DNA from 2 places in the Arthrobacter sp. 10L430 genome. Region 1 is predicted to be linked to the other one. Evidence: predicted binding sites of a transcription regulator. Region 1 holds the regulator's gene; the other holds the start of a gene.
What was found. Region 1 encodes LexA, which represses DNA repair genes until DNA is damaged. Its sites were predicted from a motif close to TCGAACANNTGTTCGA; they were not measured.

Region 1 (11,483 bases):
TCCTTTGACGAAGGAGGGTGCAGACATTGCTGGGTCTACCCTCAAGTTTAGGCCGGAAGAGCAGCCTGCCCGGCCAGGATGTTCTCCAGTGCCTCGAGGAAGGCTGTGGTTTCGGTCTCAGTGCCGGCAGTGACCCGCAAGTGACCGGGGATGCCGACGTCCCTGACCAGCACGCCGGAGTCCAGCAATGCCTGCCAGACCTCGTGCGGGTTGTCGAGGCCCCCGAAGAACACGTAGTTGGAGTCCGATGCGGCAGGCCGCAGGCCCATCCTGATGAGTTCGGCGACAATCCGGTCGCGCTGCTGCTTGATGTCCTCGACGTCGGCCATCAGTGCCTCACGGTGGTGGAGGGCCGCCAGGGCCGTGGCCTGCGTGATGGCGGACAGGTGGTACGGCAGGCGAACAAGGCGCAGCGCGTCCGTTACCTCAGGTGCCGCTGCCATGTATCCGAGCCGGGCGCCCGCAAGGGCAAACGCCTTGCTCATGGTCCGGGAGACGATGAGACGTTCGCGTCCCGGCAGCAAGCAGAGGGCGCTGGGTGTGCCGTCGTGGGCGAACTCGTGGTAGGCCTCATCGACGATCACGACGGTCTGGCTGGCTTCGCCAGCCTCGTAAACGGCTTCCACGACATCCAGGCCCAGGCCAGTTCCGGTGGGGTTATTGGGCGAGCAGAGGAAGACGACGTTCGGCTGCAGCTCGCGGACTTGGCGGGCGGCGGACTCGGCGCTCAAGCCGTAGTCGTCCGCGCGCTGGCCGACGATATATTCGGTGTCCGTTCCGCTGGCCAGCAGTGGGTACATGGAGTACGTGGGCGGGAAACCCAGAGCCTTGCGGCCGGGGCCTCCGAATGCCTGGAGAATCTGCTGGAGGACTTCGTTGGAGCCATTGGCTGCCCAGATGTTTTCGGCGCCGAGTCCGTGGCCGAGGTACTCCGCCAGCGCTTCCCTGAGTCCGGTGAATTCGCGGTCAGGGTACCGGTTGAGGCCTGCAGCCGCCTCTGTCACAGCCTCGGCAATTGCCGCCCTGACATCGGCGGGGACCCCATGGGTGTTCTCGTTGACGTTGAGCAGGATGGGTACGTCCAGCTGCGGCGCTCCGTAGGGGGTCAGCCCCCGCAGATTATTCCGCAGGGGCAGTCGGTTCAGTCGCTCAAGCTGGTCACTCACTTGGACAGTTTAAGTGCCGGAGGCGGTGACCGGGAAACTGTGACGTATCAGGCCCGGTGAATCTGCCCTTACTTGGACGGTACAAACAGCTGCTGCCCCGGCATGACCTTGCCGTTATCGAGGTCGTTCAGCTGGACGATGTCCGCGATGACATCGCGCGGATCCCTGGTGGGGTCGACTGTCCCGGCGATGGCCCACAGTGATTCCCCCGGCTGCACGGTCACGGAAACCGTCTCCGTCACGGAGAGTCCGCTGGCGGTGTCGGCGGCCTTGGCCGGCGAGTTCAGCAAACCGGTGAGCGACAGGAGCAGTGCCGCCAGGAGAACCAGAGGCAATCCGATGAGGACGATCCGGCCCCGGCGAGTAAGCCGAAGCCGCGGCGGCCTGCCTGGCTGCATGCCGAAAGCACCCTGCGCACCCTGCTGACGTGAATGGTTGACTGCTGTTGAAGCTGACATGAACTGAGCCCTCCTGGACCACTCTGTGCTGCCCGGTGTGCCCGGTCCGCCCGGCATCCGCCGGAATATTCGAAGAAACCGGCCTGCTCCGCAGCTGAACTAGAACACATGTTCGAACTTTGCTTCTTCAGTTTTAGCACTTATCAACGAACAAAGTCGAGACTCGCTAGAACAAATGTTTGAAAAAGCCGTGTGGCTGGCCTACGTTTGAAATCAAAGAACAACCACTTCTGCAGTTGATCAGCAGGGTCTGACATTTTCAGGCCGGAAGTTCCCGGCAACTGCAGCCACGGAGGCCGGGTGGAACGAAAGGCGTTGGCGAACATGGCAGCACAAGCCTCCGACGGCAAGGCTACCCAGCGCAGCCAGCGGTCTCAGCGGACACCCAAAGGACTGACCATCCGCCAGAAAAGGATCCTGGAAACCATCCAGCGGTCGGTCAACGACAACGGGTACCCGCCCTCCATGAGGGAAATCGGCGACACCGTTGGCCTGGCCAGCCTGTCCAGCGTCACCCACCAGCTCTCACAGTTGGAGAAGCTCGGCTACCTGCGGCGTGATCCCAAACGCCCCCGGGCCATGGAAGTCCTCATGCCCCTCACCCTGGACGCCGGCTTGTCCAAGGCCTCCGGTGCCGAAGGTGACGCCAAGCCGCACAGCGCGCGAAGCGCGTCAGTCACCGAGCTGCCCAGCGCAACAGACACGGCCATGGTGCCGCTGGTCGGCCGCATCGCGGCCGGCGGCCCCATCCTCGCCGACCAAGTGGTTGAGGAACTCATGCCCCTGCCACGCCAGCTCGTTGGCCACGGCGAACTGTTCATGCTCAAGGTTGCGGGCGACTCCATGGTGGACGCTGCGATCTGTGACGGCGACTGGGTAGTTGTCAGGCGGCAAAGTGACGCCGTCAACGGCGATATCGTGGCGGCGCTGCTCGACGACGAAGCAACCGTTAAGACCTTCCGGCAACGGGACGGCCACACCTGGCTGCTGCCGCAGAACACCCAGTACGAGCCCATCCTTGGGGACCACGCCGTGGTCATGGGCAAAGTGGTGTCGGTGCTGCGTTCGCTCTAGGACTTCGTGCGTTCACTCTAGGTCGTCGTGCGTTCGCTCTAGGACGTCGTGCGTTCGCTGAAGGCCGGTCCTTAGGACCGCGCTCCCGCGAGCCTCTCCAGCGCCGCCACGGCGATCTTCCGGTCCGTCGTGGGCCAGAAGGGCGGGAGTGCGGCGCGCAGGAACCCACCATAGCGCTCCGTCGACAGCCGCGAATCCAGCACTGCCACCACGCCCTTGTCATCGGTGGACCGGATCAGGCGCCCGGCACCCTGGGCCAGCCTGATGGCCGCATGGGTAGCTGATACGGACATGAATCCGTTGCCGCCGGCCTGTGCCACTGCCCGTGAGCGTGCCGTCATGAGCGGGTCGTCGGGCCTGGGGAACGGAATCCTGTCGATCACCACAAGCCTGCATGAACCGCCGGGAACATCCACGCCCTGCCACAGCGACATGGTGCCAAACAGGCACGTGTCCGGTTCGTCGGCGAACTGCTTTACCAGCGCGGTCATCGTCGAGTCGCCCTGGCAAAGAACACTCACATCCAGGCGCGGACGCAGTGCCTCGGCCGCTTCCTCGGCAGCACGCCGGGAGGAGAACAGGCACAGCGCTCCCCCACCGGAGGCGCGGATGAGCGATTCCAGTTCGTCGAGTGTTTCAGGCGACGTACCCCTGCCCGGCTTGGGCAGGTGGCCCGCCACATAGAGGATGCCCTGCTTGGGATAATCGAAGGGAGAACCGACGTCGATGCCGGTCCAGCTCGGCGCACCCTCCCCCACGAGGCCGAGTCCGCCGGCAGCGGGTTCGAACGCGGAGCCGATGGCAAGCGTTGCCGACGTCAGAACTACTGTGTGGCCTGCGAACAGGCCTTCCCTGAGTTTTCCGGCGACGCTCAGCGGGGCAATGTTGATCAGGGCAGGCTGGGTGTCATCCGGTGCCGAATAGCCCTGCTGCGGATCAAACGTGCTGTTCCGCGAGAACCACACCACTTCGCGGTTGTCGCGCGCCGTGAGCAGGCGTTCGCAGAGCTCGAGAATCACGAGGAGGCGGGACCGCGCGAGCTGGCGCCCGCCGTCGGCCGTGGTGTTGCTGTCCCCCTTGGAATCGGACAGCGCCGCCCGGCACGCTTCCCGGAGCTGGTCCACGCAGTCGAGCTGTTCGTCGTTGAGCCCGTTGGGGACCAGCCCGCTGGGGACCCCGGCGATGGCGAGTTCCAGGTTGGCCGCGGCGTTGTTCAGCGCATCCACCGTGATCCCGGTGTGCTTGCGGGCACCGGAGGCGGCCGCGTGCACCATGGCAACGGACAGTTGTCCCGAAACCGCGCCGGTGACACGGTCCTGGAGCTCGTGCGCTTCGTCCACCACCACCACGTCGTATTCGGGCAGCACAGCCAGCCCTTCAAAGGCGCTGACGGCGAGCATCGCGTGGTTGGTCACTACGACGTCGGCCTCGGCCGCGTTGTGCCGCGCGAGTTCACTGAAGCATTCCGCCGCGAGCGGGCACTTCTGCGCGCCCAGGCATTCCATGGAGGTGACCGAGACCTGGCGCCAGGCGCGGTCCGTCACGCCCGGGAGGAGTTCGTCGCGGTCGCCGGTGGCCGTCTTTTCTGCCCATTCCCGGAGCCGGACCACTTCCTTGCCCAGCTGCGACGACGGACCGCCCATGGCGGCGGCAAAGTGCGGGACGCTGGTGTCCTCGCCCAGGGAGAAGAGCTGGCCTTCGGAAGGCTCCTCCGAGGGGAAACCACCTTCCAGCTTGTGCCGGCACACATAGTTGGCGCGGCCCTTGACGAGTGCCACCTTGACCGGCCGGTCCAGCGCCGGAGTGATGGTCTTCAGCAGCCGGGGCAGATCCCTGCCTACGATCTGGGTCTGCAGCGCAAGGGTGGCGGTGGACACCAGGGTGGGCTTCTCGCTCTCCAGCGAGTGGGCGATGAGCGGAATCAGGTACGCCAGCGACTTACCCGTTCCGGTGCCCGCCTGGACCAGCAGGTGGTCGCCGGTGTCGATCGCCCGCGCCACCTGCCGCGCCATCTCGTGCTGGCCGCTGCGGCTTTGTCCGCCCATACCGGCCACGGCGCGGTCGAGGAGTTCGATCACGAACTCCTCGCCGGCTGTGGCTTCGGCGCCGTCCGGTTCCTGGTCAGTCATTGCTGATGAAGGATTCCAGTTCAGCCGCGAGGCCTTCCCGGACCATGACCACGGCGCGTGTGCCGCCTTCTTCATGATCCAGGCTCAGGATCTCCGCATCGGAGTCGTGGAGTTTACTGATCAAATCACCTCGGTGGTACGGGACCAGCAACTCCAGCTTGACGTTTGGCCGCGGAATGGCCTCACTGATGGCCTTCAGCAGCTCCGGGATGCCCTGGCCCGTGCGGGCGGAAACGACCACATGGCGCGGTTCGCGCTGCTTCAGCCTTTCCACGACGAACGGGTCGGCTGCGTCGGCCTTGTTCAGCACGATGATCTCGGGCACCTTGCGGGCGTCCACTTCGGCGAACACCGAGCGCACCGCAGCAATCTGACCCTCCGGATCGGGGTGGGACACGTCCACCACGTGCAGGATCAGGTCCGCGTCCGCCACTTCCTCCAGGGTGGATCGGAAAGCCTCCACGAGCTGGGTGGGAAGTGACCGGACGAAGCCGACGGTGTCGGCCAGGGTGTAACCCAGGCCGTCCGAGGTCTCGGCCTTGCGGACCGTGGGGTCCAGGGTGGCGAACAGGGCATTCTCCACCAGGACTCCGGCGTCGGTGAGCCGGTTCAGCAAGGACGACTTGCCGGCGTTGGTGTATCCGGCAATGGCGACAGACGGCACTGCATTACGACGGCGGTTGGCTCGCTTGGTCTCGCGGGCCGGCTTCATCGCGGAGATTTCGCGGCGCAGCTTGGCCATCCGCGTGCGGATTCGCCGCCGGTCCAGTTCAATCTTGGTTTCGCCCGGACCGCGGGAGCCCATGCCGGCGCCTGCGCCGCCCACCTGGCCACCGGCCTGGCGGGACATGGATTCACCCCAGCCACGGAGGCGCGGGAGCAGGTATTCGAGCTGGGCCAGCTCCACCTGGGCCTTGCCTTCGCGGCTCTTGGCATGCTGGGCGAAGATATCGAGGATGAGTGCGGTGCGGTCAATCACCTTGACCTTGACGATGTCCTCGAGTCCACGGCGCTGTGACGGCGCCAGTTCCGCATCCACCACCACGGTATCTGCGCCGGTGGACATCACTACGTCCTTGAGTTCCAACGCCTTGCCCGAGCCGAGGAACGTGCCGGGATCCGGCTTGGCGCGTCGCTGGACCAAGCCGTCCAGCACCTCGGAACCTGCGGTTTCGGCCAGCGCCGCGAGTTCGCGCAGCGAATTCTCGGCGTCGGCCAACGTGCCTTCGGTCCACAACCCGGCAAGGACGACGCGCTCAAGGCGCAGCTGCCGGTACTCGACCTCGGTGACGTCTTCCAGTTCGGTGGACAGTCCCGCCGTGCGGCGCAGGGCCCGGCGTTCCTCGAGATCCTGCTGGTCGCCGTCGAAAGTGCTGTGTTCTTCATCAAGCCGCGAGATGGCTTGGGCCTTGCCAAAGACGGCCCTGCTGCCGGCTCCCGAGCCGTCCGCAGCCGCGGCACTTCGTGCCGGGACGTCCTTGGAGAGAATCCGGTCGATGACAGCTTGGATTTCCTCAGGACTCATGTCCTGGGCTACTGGCTCGGATCCGGAATTTTGCTGACTGGTCATGGTCTCCTTAAAAGGTTCTGCATCTTCAGAATAGTGCTGATTGCTTGCCTTGGGCGCAGAATTCGCGCTGGGCTGACGGCTGGAGGTCATCTGGGCTCCTGTGCGGCCGCGGCGGACAGCCTGGGCCGGCGAAATTGATCTGGGTGAATTGATCTGAGTGAGGGCTGCATTCCGTGGTGCGTGCATCGCGGCGTCCGGGCGGAAGGTCGAAACCTGCATCACTCCGGACACGGTGCTGCGCCCGTGGCGGCGGCCTCGTAGGCCGGCAGTTCGGGGCGGACCGCGTCAGGGCCGGCTACTCAAAGATCAAGAACATGCCTTTTAGATTAGCAGACGCGCACCCTCCGGTTTCCCATCCGGCGGGCGGCCCACTAATCTGGCCAGTTATGGAGTCTGCCCACTATTTCAGCGCCTCGCCCGCAGGGCCGTTTGCCCGCAAGCAGCTCACGGTGGAACTTGCCGGCGAAACACGCAAGCTGCAGAGCTCCTCCGCCATCTTCAGCCCGGACGGCATCGACAAAGGCACGGCGGTCCTGCTGGCGGACGTTCCTGCCCCGGCCCCGCAGGGAAACCTGCTGGACATTGGCTGCGGCTGGGGGCCGATTGCCCTGACGATGGCCCTCCGGGCGCCGCACGCCAAGGTGTACGCGGTGGACGTCAACGAACGCTGCATCACGCTCACGAACGAGAACGCCGAACTGCTGGGCCTTGGCAACCTCACCGCCAGCGCGCCGGAGGCCGTTGATCCGGACCTGCGCTTCGACACGATCTGGTCCAACCCGCCGATCCGGATCGGCAAGGATGAGCTGCATTCGCTGCTGATGCTGTGGCTGCCCCGGCTGGCACCGGGGGGTTCTGCCTGGCTGGTGGTGCAGAAGAACCTTGGCTCGGATTCGCTTCAGCGCTGGCTGGCGGGGGCGCTCGACGGTTCCTTTACGGTGACCCGCGAGAGCACGTCGAAGTCGTTCCGGATCCTGCGGGTCAGGAAAGCGTCCCGCTAGCGACAATCGTTGCCGGGCCGCTCAGCTCCACGTGTTCGTGCCCGTCTGCCACGGTAAAGAATTTAACCCCGACGACGCCGCCCGGTACCTTCACGTGCCAGGCGTCCGGTGCGCCCTGGCCGGCCCAGTGACGGATGGCCACGGCGGCGGCGCACGCGCCCGTTCCGCACGACTGCGTTTCGCCGACGCCACGCTCGTGCACGCGCATGGTCACGGTGCCGACGCCGTCGTGGACCAGCGGCTCGGCCGGTACGACGAACTCGACGTTGGTGCCGTGTTCCGGCGTGGGATCAACATGGGGTGCGGTGAAGAGCTTTGTGCCCTCGAGTTCTGACAGCTCGGCCAGGGCGACCACCGTGTGCGGGTTTCCCATGCTGACGGACAGCGCCGGCCGCGGCACTTCGAGTCCGTCGGCGCTGACGAGGGAATCCATGGCGCGGGCCGCTGCCTCGGCCGGAAAGATGAACTCCCACGGCCCCATGTCCACGGCGTAGCCGTCAGCAGTACGGACAATGGTCTTCACGCCGCCGCGGGTGCCGATGGTCAGCGAGCCGCCCGGAGGCAGTTCAGCGAGGCCTTCGGCGAGGAGGAAGTGGACGAAGACCCGGACTCCGTTGCCGCACATTTCGGACAGTGAGCCGTCACCGTTCCGGTAGTCCATGAACCATTCGGCGTCGGGGCTTCCGGTCAACAGCTCGCGGCCCTCGTCAAGCAGCCGGGATGGGACAGCCCGGATGAGTCCGTCGCCGCCGATGCCTCTGTGGCGGTCGCACAGCCCCACAACCTGCTCGGGGGAAATGGAATGCATGCCCTCGGGGTCGGCAATCAGAACGAAGTCGTTGCCCGTCCCGTGGCCCTTGGAGAAGCGCAGACCGCTCAGCTGTGAGATGGCGGGCTCAGCGGTTTCTGCAAGGGTGTCATCCATGCGTCAAGGTTACCCGCACGCCGCTGGCGGCCGAAAACCGGCCCCTCCCGCCTCGATGGCATTCCGGACGGGGTGGCCTAACGGACGGGCGCGCCTTCCGGACGGGCGCGTCTTCCGGGGTCAGCGGCAGAACGCCGCGGCCTTGGCGGCCAGGGCGGGGTCCTGCCAGTCCAGCCAGGTGATGCGCGGGTCGGCCCGGAACCAGGTGAGCTGGCGGCGGGCGAACTGCCGGGTGGCCACGATGGTCTCCTCAGCGGCCAGCGCAGCGTCCGCTTCGCCGTCGAGCACTTTGAGGAACTGGGCGTAGCCCAGGGCGCGCGGCGCGGTCCGGCCGCGGCGCAGGCCCGCGGCATCCAGTCTTTCAACCTCGGCCAGCAGCCCGCGGTCCACCATGCGGTGGACGCGTTCAGCCAGCCGCCCCCGCAGAACTTCGCGGTCAACCTCAAGACCGATCTGTACGGCGGGCTGGAAGTACTCACGGTTTGGCATGAAGGAACTGAACGGGCGTCCCGTCAGTTCGAAGACCTCCAGCGCCCGGATGATCCGGCGGACGTCCCCGAGCCGGCCGGCAGACACCGGGTCAACATCCCGCAATCGCTCAAGGAGGGGGGCCGTCCCGGCGGCGGCGTGTTCCTGCTCAAGGCGGGCGCGGATGTCAGGGTCGGTGCCGGGGAATTCCAGAACGTCCAGGGCGGCCCGGACGTAGAGCCCGGAACCTCCCACCAGGATGGCGCGCCGTCCCCGCCGGTGGATGCCGGCGACGGCCGCCCTTGCCTGCTGCTGGAAGTCCGACACGGACGCTTCCTCGGTGACGTCCAGGATGTCCAGCAGGTGGTGCGGCACTCCCCTGCGCTCGGCCTCCGTGACCTTAGCCGTCCCAATGTCCATGCCGCGGTAGAACTGCATGGCGTCGGCGTTGATGACCTCGCCACCGAGTTCCAGGGCGAGTTCGACGGCGAGGTCGGATTTTCCAGAACCTGTCGGCCCGACCACGGCGATGACGGGAGGCTGTCCTTCTGGACCCTTGGCTCCGGAGGTTGAGGCTTGGGAAGTGACTGTTCCGGGACTGGCGGCCACAGGGCTAGCGGCCGCGGACCGGAAGGGACGGCATGCCGAGCGAGACGCCGGATTTACCTCCCGCGGCGGCCGGCGACGGTGCACCACAGGAGTCGGCCTGCGACCTGTCCCATGCGTCACCGGCGCGCGAGCGGCACAGGGTGTAGTCTCCTGAGTTTTCCGGGTCGGCAACCAGGTGGAAGGCTGCAGCTTCGGTGATGGTGACCGTGACCAGATCGCCCGGCCTGGGCGCCTGGGCGCCGGCCGGTACGGAGAAGTGGACGAGCCGCTGGTCCTGGGACCGGCCGGACAACCGGTGGGTTTCCTCGGCCTTGCGGCCGGACTGGGCGGTTACCATGACCTCGACGCGGCGTCCGAGCTGCTTGGCGTTCTCCTCTGCGGCAATGCGGTCCTGGAGTGCCGTGAGCCGTTCAAAGCGTTCCTGCACGACGGCTTTGGGCAGCTGGTCCGGAAGGTCAGCCGCCGGGGTGCCGGGCCGCTTGGAGTACTGGAACGTGAAGGCGGTGGCGAAGCGCGACTTTTCGACGACGTCCAGGGTTGCCTGGAAATCTTCCTCGGTCTCCCCCGGGAAGCCGACGATGATGTCGGTGGAAATTGCGGCGTGCGGGATCTTCTCCCGGACCTTATCCAGGATTCCGAGGAATTTCGCGGAACGGTAGGACCGCTTCATGTCCTTGAGGACCTTGTCCGAACCGGACTGCAGGGGCATGTGCAGCTGGGGCATGACGTTCGGCGTCTCCGCCATGGCGTCGATGACGTCGTCGGTGAAGGCCGCCGGGTGGGGACTCGTGAAGCGGACCCGTTCCAGGCCCGGAATGTCACCGCAGGCGCGGAGCAGCTTGGAGAAGGCCTGCCGGTCGCCGAACTCCACGCCGTACGAGTTCACGTTCTGGCCGAGAAGGGTCACTTCGATGGCGCCGTCATCCACGAGGGCCTGAACCTCGGCGAGGATGTCTCCGGGCCTGCGGTCCTTCTCCTTGCCCCGAAGCGCCGGCACGATGCAGAAGGTACAGGTGTTGTTGCAGCCCACCGAGATGGATACCCAGCCGGAATACACGGAATCGCGCTTCGTGGGAAGCGTGGACGGAAAGACGTCCAGCGACTCAAGAATCTCCAGCTGGGCTTCGTTGTTGTGCCGCGCGCGGTCCAGGAGTGCCGGCAGGGCACCTACGTTGTGCGTTCCGAAGACCGCGTCCACCCACGGCGCCTTCTTCAGGATGGTCTCGCGGTCCTTCTGCGCCAGGCAGCCACCCACGGCGATCTGCATCCCCGGGTTGGCTTCCTTGACCGGCGCAAGCATTCCCAGGTTGCCGTACAGCTTGTTGTCTGCGTTTTCCCGTACGGCGCAGGTGTTGAACACCACGACGTCGGCCTGGCCGCCGTCCGCGGGAACGTAGCCTGCCGCCTCAAGCATCCCGGCCATCCGTTCGGAATCGTGCACGTTCATTTGGCAGCCGAATGTGCGTACCTGGTAGGTGCGGGGCGCGGCGGACGCGTCAGCTGCTGCGGGGACGGTGCCGGATGCGGGGGAAGGGTAGGTCAGACTCACCCGTTAAGCGTACCGGCTGCGCCTAGCTCCCCGATGCGGCGTCGAGCACTTCGCCTACGATCCGGAAGGCCTGCGAGGGCTGGTACCCCTTGCGGGCCAGCATGGACGCCAGGCGCCGCATGGTTTTGTCGCGCTCGGCGCGGTCCGACAGGTCGGTGCCGGGCCGGAGCTTGCGCTCCACCAGATGGCGGGCGGCGGCTTCCTCGTCGTCGTCACTGAGCTGCTCCAGAGCCGAGGCAGCCGTGTCCGGATCAATGCCCTTGTCCGCCAGCTCACGGCGCAAGGCACCCTTGGCCAGCTTGCGGGACTGTGCGCGGCTCCGCACCCACATATCGGCGAACTCTGCGTCGTCGACGAGTTTGACCTCTTCAAAGCGGTCGAGGACTGCTGCCGCAACATCCCCGGGCACATTGCGTTCGGCCAGCTTGCGCTCCAACTGGAGCCTGCTCTTAGGCGAACTGGTCAGCTGCCGCAGCACAATCGCTCGAGCCACCGACGCCGGATCGGGCTCCCTGTCCTCCGGCGGCCCGGACG
Region 2 (11,483 bases), on a different contig from region 1:
CCCGTGCCAGGAACTGCCGGGTCAGGACACGGGCTGCTGTTTGATCGGTGAGCGGTCCTGACCGTATTCCGCGGTGACCAGGATAGGCAGGTGGTCGGACTTGCCGCGGGGCAGCGTCTCAACGCTTTCAATGTCCAGCCCGAGGGACGTCGCGAAGTCGAAGTGGCCTTTGAAGACCTTGTAGCGCGTATAGGTCCTGCGGTTACTGAGCGACAGGGCGTAACCCGAGTCCTTCATGTTGGCGTGCAGACTCTTGGTGAAGAAGGGGTAGTTGAAGTCCCCGACCATCAGCGTCATGAGCCCGCTGCCCATGCTCAGCAGCTCCGCATGCGCGGCATGGATCTGCTTGCGGCGGAGCGAATTCGAGGCGGTCAGCGGCGCCGCGTGGAAGGAGCCGATGACCAATTCGTGGTCCGTCTCGTTGTCCACCATTCGGGTGCCGATCAGACGCTCGTGGGCGGGCGCCATCACACGGTCGTGCATGGACTTTTTCAGGGCAAAGGTCTTGGTTTCCAGCGCCGTGAACCGTTCGGTGCGGTAGTAGATTGCCAAGCCGAGCCGGTTGCCCTTGGTGAAGTCGGCCAAGTGCAGGGGACCGAGGGTGTCGGGCAGGTCGGCTGAATCGCACTCCTGCAGGCAAAGGGCATCGACCCCGAAGTTGCGGGCCAGATTGACCAGCTCGCCGCTCGCCTTGTGCTTGCGGAGGTTGTAGCTAATTACTCGCATCAGTGGAACACCTCTTCTGAGGGCTGCTAGAAGGACCAGTCTCCGAGTCTACCCAGAACATCATATGGAGAACGGGAGCTTTAAGCGCGCGCGTCCGGCGGTCGCCGCGGCCAGGCGGAACCAGCACCCAGCCGCGGCCGTCGTCGGTGTCGTTGTCCGATGTGGAGCACTCCCCGCACCCGAGTGGCCGGAGGATTCGGTGCCCCCGAGGCAGGGGGCCTGGGACATCTGCCCGGGGCGCGAAGCGATAGGGTGATTCGGGATGATCAATCAGAGCTTCGAAGGGGTCGACGTTGACTGCTGCACTGCCGGAACTCGCCGAGGGCGACTTCTATTACAAGGACCTGGGTGGGGGACGCTTCTGCTCAACCCTCCATGCCCAGGGGGCCTGGAACGTGCACGAACAGCACATGGCGCCGGCCTCGGGATTGCTCGCCGACCGGCTGGAACGGCACGAGCCGCGCGCTGACATGCGCATGGCGCGCCTCAGCTACGAGATCCTGGGCCTGATTCCCGGCGGCGGCTTCGACATCGTCACCACAACGCTCCGCCCCGGCCGGACCATCGAACTCCTGCAGGCAGAACTGGTGGCGGCCGGACGGGTGGCCATCCGGGCCACCGCGTGGCGGATGGTCACTTCCGATACCGCTGCCGTCGCTGCCTTCGAGGACACCGCGATCCCGTCCCCTGGCGACTGCAAGCCATACGACGGCGCCAGTGTTTGGCCCGGCGGGTACATCCGGTCGCTCGAGATGAGGGTAGCGGACGGTCACCGGCCAGGCTCGGGCAAGGTCTGGTTGCGCACCGACCACCCGCTGACGAACGCGGCGGACAGCACTGACATGGCACGGCTGATGGGCCTCGTGGACACGGCAAACGGCATTGCCGCCAGGGTGCCCCCTGGTAAGGACAGCTATGCGTTCCCCAACCTGGACCTGCAGATCCACATGTACCGCCGTCCGGAGGGCGAATGGCTGGGTCTGGACAACGCCGTGTCTTTTGGCACCGACGGGATCGGGCTCACGTCCACAGTGCTGCATGACCTGGCCGGGCCGTTCGGCCGCGCAGAGCAGATCCTGACGCTGCGGAAGAGCTAGGAGGCCGCCGCCGTCCGGTGAACCGGCCTAGTGGAACACCAGCCAGCCGGCCAGCGTGGCGAGCGCGGTCAGCACGGCGCCCCAGGCCAGGTCAACGAGAATCAGCTGGAGAGGCCAGTTTTTGAGCGTCGCGGCGTTCGTCAGGTCATACGTCGCGTATGCGAACGCACCCAGCGCCGCCCCATAGCCGACGGCGGCCAGCCAGCCGCCGCCGTCGAGCGCTGGCCGCAGCGCGAAAAAGACGATCCCGGCGATGTAAATCAGGTAGAAAGCGACGGCGTACCCTAGATTGGGCCGATCGGCCAGCAGGTCGCCGATGTGGCTGCGGTAGAACGGGTTCATGAGCTTGAGCCATACGGCGTCGATCACGGCGAACGCACTTGCTACGACCAGGAATTGCACTATGACCATAAGGGAGCTTAGCAATATGCAGCAGGCTGGGGCCGGACCGCGGGCGCTGACCGTCGTTCGCCAGCACCACTCGCTGGGGGCAGCCAGGGACCTTGACTTCGGGATCGAGCTGCTGGGCCTGGCCAAGGCTGGCCGGATCGGGCCCACGCTCAGGCTCTACCGCCCCGCGCCGACGGTGGCCTTCGGGCAGCGCGACACCCATCTCGCCGGCTTCGGAGCCGCCGCGCAGGCGTGCCGCGAGCAGGGCTTCGAGCCGCTGATCCGCAAAGCCGGCGGACGGGCCGCCGCGTACCACGAGGGCACCCTGATCGTTGACCATGTGGAACCCCACACTGATGCGATCGCCGGAGCCAAGGGCAGGTTCGCGTTCTTCGGCGAGATGCTGGCGCAGGCGCTCCGCAGCACCGGTGTGGATGCTGCCGTAGGCGAGATCCCGGGGGAGTACTGCCCGGGCGAATTCAGCGTCCACGGCACCGATCCGGAGGTTCCGTCGCATCAGGTCAAGCTCGTAGGAACCGCGCAGCGCGTCGTGTCCGGCGCGTGGCTGTTCAGCTCGGTCATCGTGGTGGAGAATTCGGCGCCGATCCGCAGCGTCCTTGCAGCGAGCTATGCCGCCCTTGGTCTGGACTGGGATCCGGCGACGGCAGGCGCGGTGGACGACCTCGTGCCGCACCTGGACGTTCAGGCCATCGAGGATGCCGTGATCAGCACTTATGGCGGCTACGCAGCCCTCGCGCACGCGGACTTCAGCAGCCTGCAGGGTTAACGGCAGCCAGCCGGTGTATCGCCTATGCTCGATGGCGTGCTTTGCGCGGGTTTCCCGCGTTGCCGGATTGGGGGGACTGCAATGGTTGAAACAGGGAAAAGAAGCTCAGATGTACCGGCCAAAGGGCTGGCGCTCGCCGTCGTGCTTGCCGGCGCACTAACCGGCGGACTGACGGGGTGCGGCGCTCAGGCGGTGCGGGCGACGGACCCGGCGGCGCCTGAGACGCAGGCGTCCGCGGCTGTGGCGACGTCGGGTGTGCCCGCTCCGAGGTCACTGAAGGGGCCCAAGGTGGCCGATTCGTTTGGAAACGTCGATTTCTACACGACGGCGGCGGGTGACACCCACGCGGCCCTGGCTGACGCGTTTGGGATCTCGGAGGCCAAGATCGCCGCTTTTAACGGGCTCACTCCCGGGGCGCCGCTGTCACCCGGAACGAAACTGCGGCTGATTCCTCCTGCCGGCCCGATGGCCGCAGCCACCGGTACCGCGAGTGTCGATGGCGCCGGCATCCCCAGGACGTACATCGTGTCGGCCGACGACACGCTGGACGGCATCACGTACCGCTTCGGCATCACTGAGGAACAGCTGGCGGAGGCAAACAAGGTCCCGTTCGTCCACGAGCAGGGGAACGTATACTTCCTTCACCCGGGTCAGCAGATCGAGCTGCAGAAGAAGCCGGTGGACAGCCGATCCGGCACCGGAAAGACCGTCAACAGCTCATTCGGCCGGGCCGACTTCTACACCACGGTGGACGGGGACTCCCTTGACGGCCTCGGCTACCGGTTCCGCTCCACCACCCGGCAGCTGCTGCTGTACAACCCCGGATTAAAGGCAGACCGGCCGATCCCCGCCGGAACCCGGGTGAGGCTAATGCCAGGAGACCTGAAGATCGAGGGCGCGCAGGGCACCGCCACTGCCAACGCCGACGGCGTGCCTGTCACCTACACGACGGCGGCCGGGGACGTCGAGCGCCAGGTCGCGTTCCGCTTCAATCTGCGCCTCGATGAACTCGAATCCGCCAATCGGCCGCTGGCGCCGGGGACGCGGACCTGGATTGAATTCACGGACCTGCCGTCCGGCGAGCTTAAGCCCGGCCAGACGGTCAGCCTCACCCTGGACCAGCCCATCACCAAATGAGCGGGCAACCCTACGGAACGGCCAGGAACGCGGCCAGGATCACCATCAGGACGGCGATGGCGCCGTCGAGAACCCGCCAGGCTCCGGGGCGGGCAAAAACCGGGGCCAGGAACTTCGCACCGAAGCCCAGGAGGCTGAACCAGAGCGTGCTTCCCGCGATCGCTCCCCAGGCAAACGGCCAGCGGCCATCGGGGCCCCTGTCGGAAGCAAGGGAGCCCAGGAGCACCACGGTGTCCAGATACACGTGCGGGTTCAACCATGTCAGGGCGACGGCGGTACTCACCGTTGCTGCCAGCGTGCTGCGTGCGGATGGGGCGGCGGCCGTCATGGCGCCAGGCTTCAGGGCGCGCCTGGCCGCGAAAAAAGCATAGGTGAGAAGAAAGGCGGCTCCGGCCCAGCGGACAATGGCCAGTGCCAGCGGTGCGGCCTGGATCAGCGCGCCCACGCCAGCCACGCCCGCAGCAATCAGGACCGCGTCGCTTGCGATGCAGACAGCCACGATGGGGACCATGTGCTCGCGGCGCAGTCCCTGGCGCAGGACGAAGGCGTTTTGCGCGCCAATGGCGACGATGAGGGACAGGCCGGCTCCAAAGCCGGTGGCAAGGGCAGCGAGAGTGTCGGGGATTTCCACCTGCCTGACTCTAGGCGTCACGGGATCATGAGTACAGCTAAACTTTCTTAACTGTATTAAGGAAAATTCAGGATGGATGCAACAACCGAACAGCTAAGAACGCTCGCGGCGGTGATCGACCACGGCACCTTCGACCGTGCCGCCGCGGCGCTGCATGTGACGTCGTCTGCGGTCAGCCAGAGGATCAAGGCACTGGAGCAGCAGACCGGACGCGTCCTGCTGCTCCGCACCAAGCCGGTCCGGCCCACGAAGTCCGGAAGCGTTGTGGTTCGGCTGGCCCGCCAGGTGGCTCTCCTCGAAAGTGAGGCCATGGATGAACTGGGGCTGGAGGGTGCCGGGGCGCGCCCGCGCATTCCGCTGGTCATCAACGCCGATTCGCTGGCTACGTGGGTTCTCCCGGCCCTGGCGCGAGTTGAACGGGCAAGTTTTGAGATCACCATCGACGATCAGGACCACTCCATCGACCGCCTCCGCGAAGGAACCTCGATGGCGGCCATCACTTCCAATCCTGAGCCGGTGCAGGGATGCACTGCCCGCCCGCTGGGCGTCATGCGCTACCGCCCCGTGGCCAGCGTCCCGTTTGCGGAACAGTGGCTGCCCGAGGGGTTTACCGACGAGGCCCTGTCCTCGGCGCCGGTGGTGGTTTTCGACCGCAAGGATGCCCTCCAGGACCGCTACCTTGAGCGCAGGCTGGGCTCAGGTGTCAAGTTCCCGCCCCGCCACTACGTCCCCGCGTCCTCGGCCTTCGTGCACGCGATCGAACTCGGGCTCGGCTGGGGCATGCTGCCCGACCTTCAGGCCATGCCACTTCTTGACGCCGGCGCCCTCACCGTGTTGGACGCAAACGGGTATCTGGACGTACCGCTCTACTGGCAGCAGTGGTCCATCGAATCAACCACGCTCACCCGGATCGCTACGTCACTCGCAAGAGAGGCGGCCGCGCAACTGCGCTGACCGCCTCCCTCCCTACGCCAGGTTGAACCTGCGCGGCTGTTGACCTTATGCCGCGAGACGGCTCTTGACCTCGGCGGCCGACGGGTTCGTGGCGGCGGTGCCGTCCGGGAAAAGGACGGTGGGAACCGTGCGGTTACCGCCGTTGATCTGCTCGACGAGTTCGGCCGTGCCATCGACTTCTTCGATATTGATCTCGGTATAGCCAATTCCCTGGGCATCGAGCTGCTTCTTGAGCCTGTTGCAGTAGCCGCACCAGGTGGTGGAAAACATGGTGATGGTGCCGTCTTCGGGAGTGAAGTCCACGGAGCTCTCCTCGTGTTTAGGTTTTATGCCGGTCAGTTTCGTTCCTGTCAACCGTAACCCGTGCGTCGGTATTCCCCCGCTTGTATTGCGATGGCATGCTGGTGCCATGTGTGGACGCTACGTGATGGCCAGGGCCGTCGGGGACCTGCTGGCAGAATTCGACGCCGAACTCGAAAATGAAATAGCCATCCCGCCGTCCTGGAACGTTGCCCCCACGGACGATGCCCCCATCGTCCTGGAACGCCTGATCGACGGCGGCACCACCCGCCAGCTGCACATCGCCCGCTGGGGCCTCGTGCCGTCCTGGGCGAAAGACCCGCGCATCGGGCCGAAGATGATCAACGCCCGGAGTGAAACCGTGCTGGAAAAGCCGGCGTTCCGCAAGGCCGTGCAGTCACGGCGCTGCGCTGTGCCGGCGGACGGCTACTACGAATGGAAGCAGGGCGAGGGCCGCAGCAAGCAGCCCTACTACGTCCACCCCACCGAAGGCACCGGCATTGTCTTTGCCGGGCTGTACGAGTGGTGGAAGGATCCGTCCACGCCGCAGGGCGACCCGGCACGGTGGATGCTTTCGATGTCCATCATGACGGCGGATTCCCCGCCGGAGGGCGCTGAAGCCACGGTGTTCGGTGAACTCACGGCGCTCCACGACCGTGTCCCGCTGCCCATGAGCAGGGAAACGATGGCCGCCTGGCTCGACCCGCAGGTTGATGATGCCGCCGGGCTGGTGGACCTGGTCCGCTCCGGGGTGAAGGATGTCGCGTCCGGCTGGCGCGTGGATTCGGTGGGGAAAGCCGTGGGCAACGTCCGCAATAATTCGCCGGAACTCATCGAGCCCGTGGAAGCCCTCTTCTGACGCCGCACACTCCGCCGGCAGCCATCAGACGGTGACACGTCCGCCGTCGTCAACTGTCCAGGTGGGGTTGAAAGCAATCTCCCACCGGAAGCCGTCCGGATCGGCGACGTACCCCGTGTAGCCTCCCCACGGCTGGGTCTTGGGGCTGGCCACCACAGTGGCTCCGGCGGCTTGCGCCTGTGCCACCACCTGGTCGACTTCGTCTGCGCTTGCCACGTTGTGGCTGAGCGTAATGCAGGGGACGGCGGCCGGGGCGTCGACGGCCGCCTCGGCCTGCATCTGCCCGGCGTCCCAGAGCGAGAGAATGAGGCCGTGGTTGACCTGGATGAACACCACCTCTGGAAACTCGCGGTGGACGGGCCAGCCAAGGCCGTCCACATAGAAGCGGCGGGAGGCGGCGACGCTTCGCACTCCCAGTGAAATAAAATCGACTCGGGGCTGCATGGTTCGATACTGTCATGGACATGCCCACAAATCACGGAGACGATAAGAACGCCAAGGCTGACAGGGAACAGCTCGCAGCTGTCCGGATCGCCGTGGACGAGGTTGATGACCAGATCGTCACGCTGATTGCGCGCCGCGAACGACTGATCAGGATCGCGGGAACGCTCAAGGGCGACGACGCGGAAGTCCGGGCCCCCGGACGGGTGGAGCGCGTGATCGAACATGTCCGTGCCGCGGCCGAGAAAAAAGAAATTGACCCGGATATCGTGGAAAGCACCTACCGGGCCATGATCTCGAAGTTCATCGAGCTTGAGCTGCAAATCCACAAGGACAACAGCTAGAACTTGCGAAGCGCCTAGAGCGCTTCGTCCACCGGCACTCCTGACTGGAATTCCCGGCCGTCGGCCTCGCTGAAGGCCGACATGAGGTGGCCTTTGCCCAGCCCGAGCACAGTGCTCATGGGGAAACTGCCGGTAATGGTGCTGCCGGAATGTTCGACGCTGTTGACGTCGAAGTTCTCCTCCGTGCCGTCATGGCTGAACGAGTAAATCGACACCGCCTCGCCGTTCATGAACTCAATTCCAAGCCTCCGTTGATGTGAGTAATCCGGAGTTGCAGCCACGAGCCCCACTACGAAGGCGCCCGATCCTGGAATGTTGCCGTCAATATCGAATTTGGCCACCAGGGTGGTGTCTTTGGCGGCGATGCTTACGTGCTTCAGGAGTGCGTCATTGGAACTCATGGCTCCATCCTGCCCCCTGAGCCGCCGTCCGTCCACACCTCATCTAGGTTTTGTCGGGGCTCCGGCGTAGACTGATGTTATTCGAATACATGTTCGAATAACCCCTATGTACAGCAGATTCAGTTTGGTTTCCGGAGGCACCTATGGGCATGTTCAGCGAGTCCGTAGACGTCCTTACTGGGCCGGAAGGCCAGCCGGTGGAGCTTCAATGGGGCGGCAGGACGTATACGGTAGTCGCTGAACCGGTGCGTTGGTATGAACGCCGCCAATGGTGGGCTGAGGAGCAGCGGGCCCCGCTGGGCAGCGGCCCGGGGCTCGTGGATCACGAGATCTGGCGCGTCCAGGTGGTCTCTGCGAAAACGCCTGCCAAGGCCACCCAGGCACCGCCGGCTGATGAGCACCTGACCCTTGACCTGGTAAGGCATACCGGCAGCGGACGGTGGAGGCTGCTCCGGATCCACGATGCACTCCGGCATAAAACAGCATGAGCTTCACCCACCTGCACGTTTCCACCGCCTTCAGCGCCCATTACGGGGTTTCCTGGCCTGATGAGCTTGCCCAGTCGGCAGCAGCCGAAGGGGCAACAGCCCTTGCCTGCACTGACAGGGACGGACTGTACGGCACCATCAAGCACCTCAAGGCGTGCATGGGTGCCGGACTCGACCCCGTCGTCGGGGTGGACCTCGCCGTTTTCGACGACGACGGAGACCTCCGCACCCAGCTTGCCGGCCGCGTCGTGGTGCTTGCGCACGGCCATAACAACGGAGCAGGATACAAGGCGCTCTGCCGGCTGATTTCGGATGCGCATGCACGCACCACTGGTAAAGCCGGGGGAGTCGTCCCTGTTGCCGTAACCCGGGCAGAACTGGCATCAAGGATCCTTGACCCGGAAACCCTGAAGCCGGTCCTCACCGTGCTGATTGGTCCGGATTCCGACGTCGGACGGGCCATGGGAGGACGGCGGTACCTCCGGCCGCGCACCCTGTTCAAGGGCTGGCTTGAAACGATGCCAGCCGGAAGCCTCGCTGCCGAAGTTGTTTCCCATCTCAGCACCCCCGGCGAGCCGCTGAGCACTGCCCACGCAGTACGGATGCTCAAACTTGCCGAGGAGTACAGTGTTCCGGCCGTGCTCACCAATGCTGTCCGCTATTGTGCCGAGGACGGGGCAGCCACGGCCGACGTTCTTGACTCCGCCCGCACTTTGAAGTCACTGCCGGAACTTTCCGCCGCCCCTCTCCTGCAGCCCAACGGACAGGGCTGGCTGAAATCGCCGGCGCAGATGCTGCAGCTGGGTCGGGAAATTATTCACGCCGCCGGGTATGGGGCAGCGGATCTTCAAGTGCTGCTCGCTCAAACGGAGGCGCTCGCCGACCGCTGCAGGATAGATCCCGTTTCAGACATGGGCTGGAAGCAGCCGGTGGTTCCGGAAGCGTCGGTGATCGGCATAGAGGGTGATCCCCTCGCGGAGCTGGCGCTGAGGTGTGAGGCAGGTGTGGCACGCCGGTTCCCCGGGATTTCCGGCAAAGCGGAGGCTGAGATGCGCGCCCGCCTGGGTCACGAGCTGAAGATCATCTCCAACCTGGGCTTTGCCTCATATTTTCTGACCGTGGCTGAAGTGTCGCGGATGATCATGGATATGGGGGTGAGGGCCGCTGCCAGGGGGTCGGGAGCGTCCAGTCTGGTCAATTACCTGATCGATGTCAGCCAGGTGAACCCGCTGCAGCATGACCTCATCTTCGAACGCTTCCTGTCAGGGGACAGGTCCACCCTGCCGGACATCGACATCGACGTCGAAAGCGCCGAGCGGCACAATGTTTACCGGAAGATCTTTGACCGCTTCGGCGCTCAACGCGTCACGCTTATGAGCATGCAGAACGGGTACCGTGCGCGGGGTGCCGTGCGCGACGCCGGGATGGCCTTGGGAATGGATGATGGCGATGTCGGGGAGATCGCCAAGCAGCTGTGGCGGTTCTCTGCCCGGAAGTTCAGGGAAGCGCTTGAGGAAAAACCTGAACTTCGTGAATTTGCTGGCCGGGTGGAGCATCGGGACCTTTCCGGAAACCAGCAGCTTGACCTGCTCGTGGATCTGACCGAACGTCTGGACAGGCTTCCCCGCCACATCTCCATGCACCCCTGCGGGGTGATCCTTGGCGATGCGGGCCTGCTGGACCGGACCCCCGTCCAGCCCAGCGGACTGGGGCTTCCAATGAGCCAGTTCGATAAGCACGACATGGACCCCATGGGCATGCTCAAACTGGATGTGCTGGGAGTCCGGATGCAAAGCGCCATGGCCTTCGCCGTCCGGGAGATCATCAGGATCCATCCTTCAAAGGCTGAAGTGGTGGCTGCCGGCGCCCATCCCGTGGGACCTGACGGCAACGGGCCCGACTACATCAGGGAGGACGGCCGCATAGAGCTCAACGCTGTGCCGCTGGATGATGAGCCCACATACGAACTTATCCGGAGCACCCATACTCTTGGCTGTTTCCAGATCGAATCGCCGGGCCAACGCGAACTCGTGGGCAAATTGGCCCCCCGGGAATTCAACGATCTCATCATCGATATCTCGCTGTTCCGTCCCGGGCCCATGAAATCGGACATGGTGCGGCCTTTTTTGGAACACCGGCATGGGTTCGCGCCGGAGGTCTACCCGCATCCGGACCTGAAACCTGTGCTTCAGGAAACCCACGGGGTGACCGTATTCCACGAGCAGATCCTCAAGACATTTGACGTCATGACGGGCTGCGGGCTGGCCAGGGCCGACGAATTCCGCCGCGCCCTGGGCAACGGGGAGCTTGAGCCGAAGGTTGAGGAGTTCTTCCGCCGGAAAGCGCGGGAAAACCATTACACCCCGGAAGTGGTGGACAAGGTCTGGGGAACCCTCAAGGCCTTCGGCAGCTTCGGGTTCTGCAAGGCCCACGGTGCGGCCTTTGCCGTGCCCACCTACCAGTCAGCCTGGCTGAAAGCCCATCATCCTGAGGCGTTCCTTGCCGGTCTCTGGGAGCACGACCCCGGCATGTACCCCAAGCGCCTGCTTGTCGCCGAGGCCCGCCGTCTGGGGATTCCAATTCTTCCGCTGGACATCAACCGCAGCCTGGCTGAGTACCGGGTGGAGCGGATCGACGAGGGGCCGGACCGCGGGAAACTTGGCATCCGGCTGAGCCTGAACGGTATCTTCGGGCTCTCAGGAGCGGAACTGAAACGAATCGTTGCCGGGCAGCCCTATGACTCCCTGGCTGATCTCAGGGCACGGTCAAGGCTGAGCAAACCGAGCATCAAGAGACTGGCGCAGCTGGGTGCCTTCGATTCGCTGCACCGTGAATCCGGCGGTGCCGCCAACCGGGCTGACCTTGTCCAGCATCTTCAGAGCCTGCAGAACCGGCAGGCCAGGAAAGGAATCGACGTTATTGATGGCC

Region 2: the regulator LexA is predicted to act here: its motif matches at 8,149-8,164, upstream of AC1DDG_RS07475 (DUF6504 family protein).

What each region holds. Positions count from the first base shown of each region.
Region 1 is NZ_JBFTJD010000002.1:59,029-70,511, forward strand. It holds gene AC1DDG_RS02480 (histidinol-phosphate transaminase) at 48-1,166, opposite strand; gene AC1DDG_RS02485 (LysM peptidoglycan-binding domain-containing protein) at 1,235-1,564, opposite strand; gene lexA (transcriptional repressor LexA) at 1,949-2,698, shown strand; gene AC1DDG_RS02495 (ATP-dependent DNA helicase) at 2,770-4,827, opposite strand; gene hflX (GTPase HflX) at 4,820-6,397, opposite strand; gene AC1DDG_RS02505 (class I SAM-dependent methyltransferase) at 6,784-7,398, shown strand; gene dapF (diaminopimelate epimerase) at 7,379-8,323, opposite strand; gene miaA (tRNA (adenosine(37)-N6)-dimethylallyltransferase MiaA) at 8,444-9,322, opposite strand; gene miaB (tRNA (N6-isopentenyl adenosine(37)-C2)-methylthiotransferase MiaB) at 9,405-10,949, opposite strand; gene AC1DDG_RS02525 (regulatory protein RecX) at 10,972-11,442, opposite strand.
Region 2 is NZ_JBFTJD010000005.1:215,448-226,930, reverse strand. It holds gene AC1DDG_RS07540 (hypothetical protein) at 1-51, shown strand, start outside; gene AC1DDG_RS07535 (endonuclease/exonuclease/phosphatase family protein) at 22-726, opposite strand; gene AC1DDG_RS07530 (thioesterase family protein) at 1,020-1,823, shown strand; gene AC1DDG_RS07525 (DUF2177 family protein) at 1,851-2,234, opposite strand; gene AC1DDG_RS07520 (lipoate--protein ligase family protein) at 2,251-3,000, shown strand; gene AC1DDG_RS07515 (LysM peptidoglycan-binding domain-containing protein) at 3,082-4,137, shown strand; gene AC1DDG_RS07510 (LysE/ArgO family amino acid transporter) at 4,148-4,768, opposite strand; gene AC1DDG_RS07505 (LysR family transcriptional regulator ArgP) at 4,841-5,722, shown strand; gene AC1DDG_RS07500 (mycoredoxin) at 5,768-6,025, opposite strand; gene AC1DDG_RS07495 (SOS response-associated peptidase) at 6,132-6,881, shown strand; gene AC1DDG_RS07490 (VOC family protein) at 6,906-7,325, opposite strand; gene AC1DDG_RS07485 (chorismate mutase) at 7,340-7,666, shown strand; gene AC1DDG_RS07480 (hypothetical protein) at 7,681-8,067, opposite strand; gene AC1DDG_RS07475 (DUF6504 family protein) at 8,211-8,555, shown strand; gene AC1DDG_RS07470 (DNA polymerase III subunit alpha) at 8,552-11,483, shown strand, end outside.